Regions from separate parts of the Alteromonas sp. HB246098 genome, predicted to be linked through region 2. Evidence: predicted binding sites of a transcription regulator. Region 2 holds the regulator's gene; the other holds the start of a gene.
What was found. The regulator LexA, encoded in region 2, represses DNA repair genes until DNA is damaged. The targets are predictions, from matches to a motif close to TACTGTATNNNNATACAGTA.
Positions count from the first base shown of each region.

Region 1 (3,170 bases), 250 kb from region 2:
CCCTTAGTGGGTGTTCCTATATTAAACACCGACGACAATAGTAGATTAAGCTGGCCGCTTGGAGCACCAACGATAAGGTCGACGCCGGACACTGTTCGCGTAAAGCTGGTTTTCACTTGGCTGCGAATAATATCAACGCATAGAAGTAAACTAATGCTGATGGTAATGCTTAACAGCGTAAGTATTGCCGTTGTTTTCCTGCGCTTTAGACTTTCAATAGCAATGGTACTTAGCATTACGCACGCTCCTGTGCTTGTTCGATGCCACCGACTGAGGATATTGCGTGGTTCGTACTTGGGCTCAATTCACTGATACTGCAATGACGGTCAAAATAGCTCTCCATGGCTTTATCATGGCTAACGAAAATCATGGTGCTCTTATCTGCAACATCTTTTAACAGCGACATAAAGCTATCTCGCGCATCGCTATCTAACGCCGAAGTCGGTTCATCGACAATTAATAACTGTGGGTCATTAATAAGCGCTCGGGCTATAGCTACACGCTGCTGCTGGCCTATACTTAGGGCATCGGCCTTTGCGTGTAGTACTTGTGAAGGAAGCTGTAGCTTGTCGAGTAAATGGAGAAGCTTATCATCTCCTGCCGTTTTACTTACTTTACTATTTGCGAAGTACACTGCAGCGTTAATATTTTGTGCCACAGAAAGATACGGAATAAGATTGAACTGCTGAAAGACAACGCCAATATTGCGTGCTCTAAACTTGTCTCGCTGACGGTTTGATAAGGAAGAGAAGGGCTGCGATAACAAGGTTATGTCGCCTTGGGTGGGTGCCAAAGTACCGCATAGTAAATTAAGCAATGTACTCTTTCCGCTACCCGAAGGGCCTGATAGAAAAACATGTTCACCTTGTGGCACCTGCCATTCTTTTATATCAATGACGGGCGGGCTTTCTTTACTGTACGAAAACTGTAAATTATTTACTTCAATTGCTGGGTTGCACTCTTCTATTAATGCGTTGTGCTTTTTAGGCACTGCGTTGCACTGGGAATGAGTGCTATTGTTTTTATTGATGGTATTCACGCTAAGCCCGACCTGTATATATGTCTTATGTTCACATTAGCAAAGGCGATACTTTGTTTCTTACTTGTTTACCAACTTATTTCAGCTAGCAAGAAGCAAGTAACGGGAGGTAGCACCGCTTTAAAGTGATGTTATCAAATAACATCATTTTGCGAAGTTATGTTATCAGAACTTACGCATTTAAAGCGGCAGTTGCTCTTACTTATTGTTTATCATAACGACATAAAGGGGGAGTTGAGCTACATTATCAGCCGTTGGCCTGTAGCTTTACTACTTCTGCGCTTTCATCTTCTAATACGCTTTCTGCTGTAGCGCCTTTAAAGATTTTGCCGACTTTATCTTTGTTTTTCGCCAGCATAATTGTGAGCTCTTCAACTACGCTATCGTCTAGCTTTATGCCCTTCGCGTGAATATAGTCAGCAAGGTTATCTGCTGCATCAAGCATCTTATCGTACTGATCCGCTTCTTTTTTGTCGGTAGTTACCAATTTTTCTACCCCTTTGTGCGTAACAACATACTGTGTGGTAATGGCCATGGTAGGTCCCCTGTTTATTAAAGACACAAAAACTGTACAGTAAAATACTGTATAAATAAACAGTAAGTAGAAAATATTCTTGTCATTATCGGTAACATTGCTGCTGATTATACTTTAGTGTAGTTTGGGAGCTTCATGTACGCTTGGATTCAAAGTCCTCGGGGAACCGTAAATTAGTAATTTATTTCAGCGTCCTACATACCTGGAACAGTAGAAATGTAGTGTTCATAAGCACACTCTCGAAAAAAGGAACTCTAAAGTTATGGTAGTGAGTGAAGCTGTTCAGCAAAATATTCAGGCTATCGACGCAATCGAAGCAGTCCCTTATATAATGCAAATATTGGCCAGTAGCTTAGATTTGCGTTTTATCTGTGTTGCGAGAGTCACCGAAGAAGCATGGACAATGTGTGCCGTATTAGATAATGCAGAATTTGGTCTAACGCCTGGCGATCATTTGGAAATTGAAACTACCTTTTGTAGAACCGTCAGAGCTAGCAAAAAACAGATAGTCATTAATCATGCATCTGCTGATAGTGAATATTGTGATAATCCCATTCCTATTATGTATGGCTTTGAAAGTTATTTCTCCTACCCCATATACGATGCAAATGGTAACTTTTTTGGAACGCTTTGCGGCCTAGACCCAGAACCTAGGGAGTTACGCAACGAACTTGTTCACGGGCAAATTAGCGCTTTCGCTAAACTTATATCTAGCCAAATTTTATTAAAAGACCAGATGGAGCGTTCACAGGCGCAACTTACTGATGCAAGAAATATTGCTCGCCTTCAAGAACAGTATATCGCTATTTTAGGCCACGATATTCGGACGCCCTTATCTTCCATTCAAATTGGTATCAGCTTTCTTGACGACATAATAAAAGACAGTCAAATAGCCAGCACTGTTCAAGTACCTGTATTTAAAGCAGTGTCGAGAATGAAAAATAGTGTGCAGAGGATGACGCGTTTAATTGAAGATGCGATGGACTTTACTCATAGCCGTATGGGCGAAGGGCTACCTGTGAAAATGGCCAAAGCAGTCAGTTTAGCGCAACAGTTGAATTATACGGCTGAAGAGCTAGCTACTAATTACCCTAATTGCACTATCAGAACGCATATCGATATCACCGAGCAGCTGGTCTGTGATGAAAAGCGAGTGTGTCAGCTTTTATCTAATTTACTGAAAAATGCACTGGTTCACGGTGACCAAGCCCATCCGGTATATGTGAAAGTCATCACCAACCGAAACGATTTTATTCTCAGTGTGCAAAATAGCGGTACACCAATATCTGATGAGTCTAAGGCGCGTCTTTTTCAGCCTTTCTGGCGTAAAGAAAGCAGTGTAAAAAACGACGGGTTAGGGTTGGGGTTATTTATCGCATCAGAAATTGCAAGAGCGCACCAAGGTTCACTGAGCGTGACTTCTGATTTTAACGGCACAGAATTTACCTTTTGCTTTCCTTTAATCCGTGTTTCTTCTATTCCACATAAAAGCGTTTCGCATTAACCGCGAAACGTTATTGGTACAAACTACTTAAATAATGACAAGCGCAAAATGATTGCAAAAGTTGATTAATGCTTGTGCAACGATGTTTGTAT
Region 1 covers NZ_JBTZUG010000004.1:365,016-368,185, forward strand. The annotation lists gene ACYTPF_RS11575 (ABC transporter permease) at 1-236, opposite strand, end outside; gene ACYTPF_RS11580 (ABC transporter ATP-binding protein) at 236-1,039, opposite strand; gene ACYTPF_RS11585 (YebG family protein) at 1,287-1,574, opposite strand; gene ACYTPF_RS11590 (GAF domain-containing sensor histidine kinase) at 1,843-3,078, shown strand.
Region 1: the regulator LexA is predicted to act here: its motif matches at 1,620-1,639, upstream of ACYTPF_RS11585 (YebG family protein).

Region 2 (3,170 bases):
AATAAAGCCTGGGTTTGCATCTTTTTTAACGGCAAAATCTGGAACCCACCACGAATGGATAACGTCGTCAGAGGTAATAAGAAAACGTACTTTTTTCCCAGTTGGAATGACTAACGGACGGTCAACTTCAAGCAAGTAATTGTCGGTTTTTTGAAATTTGTTCTCTATTTGCTCACGCTGAGTAGCAAGCAGTGAGTAAAATTCCACGTCGCTGTCCATGTACTTGTAGTGCCATTTCCACTGAGAGCCCGTGACTAACACTGTCATGTCAGGCTCAGACGTGTCTTCCATTGCAATAAGCGTGTTCGCCGCCGGCACAGCCATAAAAATTAGAATAAGAAAAGGAACAACGGTCCATGCTATTTCAACCTTCACGTTTTCGTGAAAGTTAGCGGGCTTAGCGCCACGAGACTTCCGATGAAGATACATTGAGGCAAACATCACCCCAAATACGACTACCGCAATCCCTACGCATATAAAAAACATCAGCATATGCAGATCATAAACCTGCCCGCTGATGTCGGTGGCACCGCGTCTTAAATTAAGAGAAGAGACTTCTTCACTAACTTCTTGCGCAAGAAGTAACGGGGAAAAAAGCAAAAACGGTATTGTTGAACACCACTTTGCGAAAACGGTCGTTAGTTGTTTCACTCAGCACCTCCGTAATAGCAAGACCAAAAACGCTGATTATTTTGCGCGCTGCCCTACCAAATGGTTTGCGAACGATTGACCCATCACCTCAACTTGTAAAACAAATTTAGAGCCATTGTTATTATTTTGTTAATCTCTGTATAAGAATTGCGCAATAATGCCGTGCCGTCTAGTCTTTTCTATTAAAAATTTAATGAAGAGGTTAATTTTTAATCATTTCATGTGGCAGGGTTGCGTTACAATTTTGGTAGAGTGGGTATAAGGCGTGCTGACGGCGCTTAAAAAATCAAACGCGCATTTTGAACGGGGAGTTGATAAGGATGAAGCTTTATTTGGTCACAAAATCAACAATTAACACATCGCTTCTCGTGTTTTTCAAACAAATTTTCAAATAATAAATGTGCTTTAGCCACTCTGTACTCGGGCCAAATAGCGCATATCTTTCATACAATGGTGATGTCAGATTTCATAATTTTGAAACATACCAATAAACGCTAAACTAAGAAAATTAACTAAAATTTGGTACTAAAAGACATAAAAAAAGCGGCTAATACGCCGCTTTTGATTGAAGATGCTAAAACCTTACATCCAGTCGGCGTTTCTTATAACACCCACGGCAATACCTTCTATAGCAAAAGGCTCATTAGCAAGGTCTACTTTAATTGGCGAAAACTCTTCGTTTTCAGCATGAAGTAATACTTCACGACCGCGCTTTTCTAAACGCTTAACCGTAACGTCTTCATCCACCCGCGCTACAACTACCTGACCGTTGTGGACATCAGTCGTGCGATGCACAGCAAGAAGATCGCCATCCAAGATACCGATGTCCTTCATACTCATGCCGTTTACACGAAGTAAAAAGTCAGCCTGAGGCTGAAACAAAGCAGGGTCGACCTTGTAGTGAGATTCTACATGCTCTTGCGCCAAAATTGGCTCACCAGCCGCCACGCGCCCGATAAGGGGCAGGCCTTCTTCTTCTGGTGCAGTGTCCTCAAGGGGGATATTGAGCTTAATACCACGAGAGGTACCAGGCAAAATTTCAATTACGCCCTTACGCGCCAATGCCTTCAAATGTTCTTCTGCTGCGTTGGCAGAACGAAAACCAAGTTGACGAGCAATTTCCGCACGCGTAGGCGGCATTCCCGTTTCTTGCATGGTTGTTTTAATAAGTTCTAAAACTTCAGTTTGTCGAGCTGTGAGTGGGCGCATAAAAGACCTGTCTGTTCATACAGTTCCTGTAAGTATATACACCTAAAAACAAATAACAAGTAGTAAGCCTTGTGAGAAAAGCTCGAGGTGCTTTTAACATTCTTTATTTCCTATAAAAAATGTAGCTAATTCGTAACCCCATTATCACGAAACTGACACGCTCAACGCTTAGCGTAATTTTGGGCAGATGTTAATTACCCTACAAATAAAACTTAATTCATTAATTACAATGGAAAATCTATGAAACTAACTAAAAAAATACTCACGGTATTAGTCATCACTCTAAGCTTAGCAGCGTGTGATGACGACTCTGTAGAAGTCGTTGAGGTAGAAAAACAGGTAGTTGTAGAAAACACAGTAACCGTGGTCGAAACAGTTGAAGTTCCTGTTATCGTTCAAGTACCGGCTGGAGAGGCCCCGAATATACAGATAGGGGCGCGCCCATCTTTTCTTGTAGAGGATATGGATGATGGAGAGCTAAAGAGTGCACTACAACAATGTAGTGAAGGCCCGTTTTATAAAACAGATTTTTCAATTGGGCATCGTGGAGCGTCACTGCAGTTCCCGGAGCACACGAAAGAAGCCTACGAATCAGCGGCAAAACTTGGCGCAGGAATAGTAGAGTGTGACGTTACATTTACTAAAGATAAAGCTTTAGTGTGCAGGCATTCGCAGTGTGACTTGCATACTACAACGAATATACTCTCAACCGATTTGGCTGATAATTGCTCTGTACCCTTTACACCGGCCGACCCTGAAAATGGCATTGCCGCCCAAGCGCAGTGCTGCACCAGCGATATAACACTCGCAGAATTCAAAACGCTAAAAGGTAAAATGGACGCAGCGAACCCAAATGCAACCACTGTAGATGAGTATTTAGATGGTACAGCAAACTGGCGCACAGACTTATATTCATCAAAAGGTACCCTGTTAACACACGCAGAAAGTATAGAACTGTTCAAAAAGTTAAATGTGAAAATGACACCAGAGCTTAAAACGCCATCTGTTCAAATGCCTTTTGATGGTTTCACACAGCAACAATATGCTCAAAAGATGATAGATGAATACAAAGCAGCAGGCATTGAACCAGAAAATGTCTGGCCCCAGTCATTTAACTTAGCAGATGTGAAATACTGGATTGAGAATGAACCAGCTTTCGGCAATCAAGCGGTGTATCTAGACGATAGATATGGCGCCCAAAGCGCAGATGGCGAAGATGGCGTCACCGCTGAGCAATTAGTTAATAATCCCGAACTGTTAACTCCAACTATGGAACAACTTGTTGCAGATGGGGTACAAATAATTGCTCC
Region 2 covers NZ_JBTZUG010000004.1:117,946-121,115, reverse strand. The annotation lists gene coxB (cytochrome c oxidase subunit II) at 1-651, opposite strand, end outside; gene lexA (transcriptional repressor LexA) at 1,234-1,860, opposite strand; gene ACYTPF_RS10450 (glycerophosphodiester phosphodiesterase family protein) at 2,101-3,170, shown strand, end outside.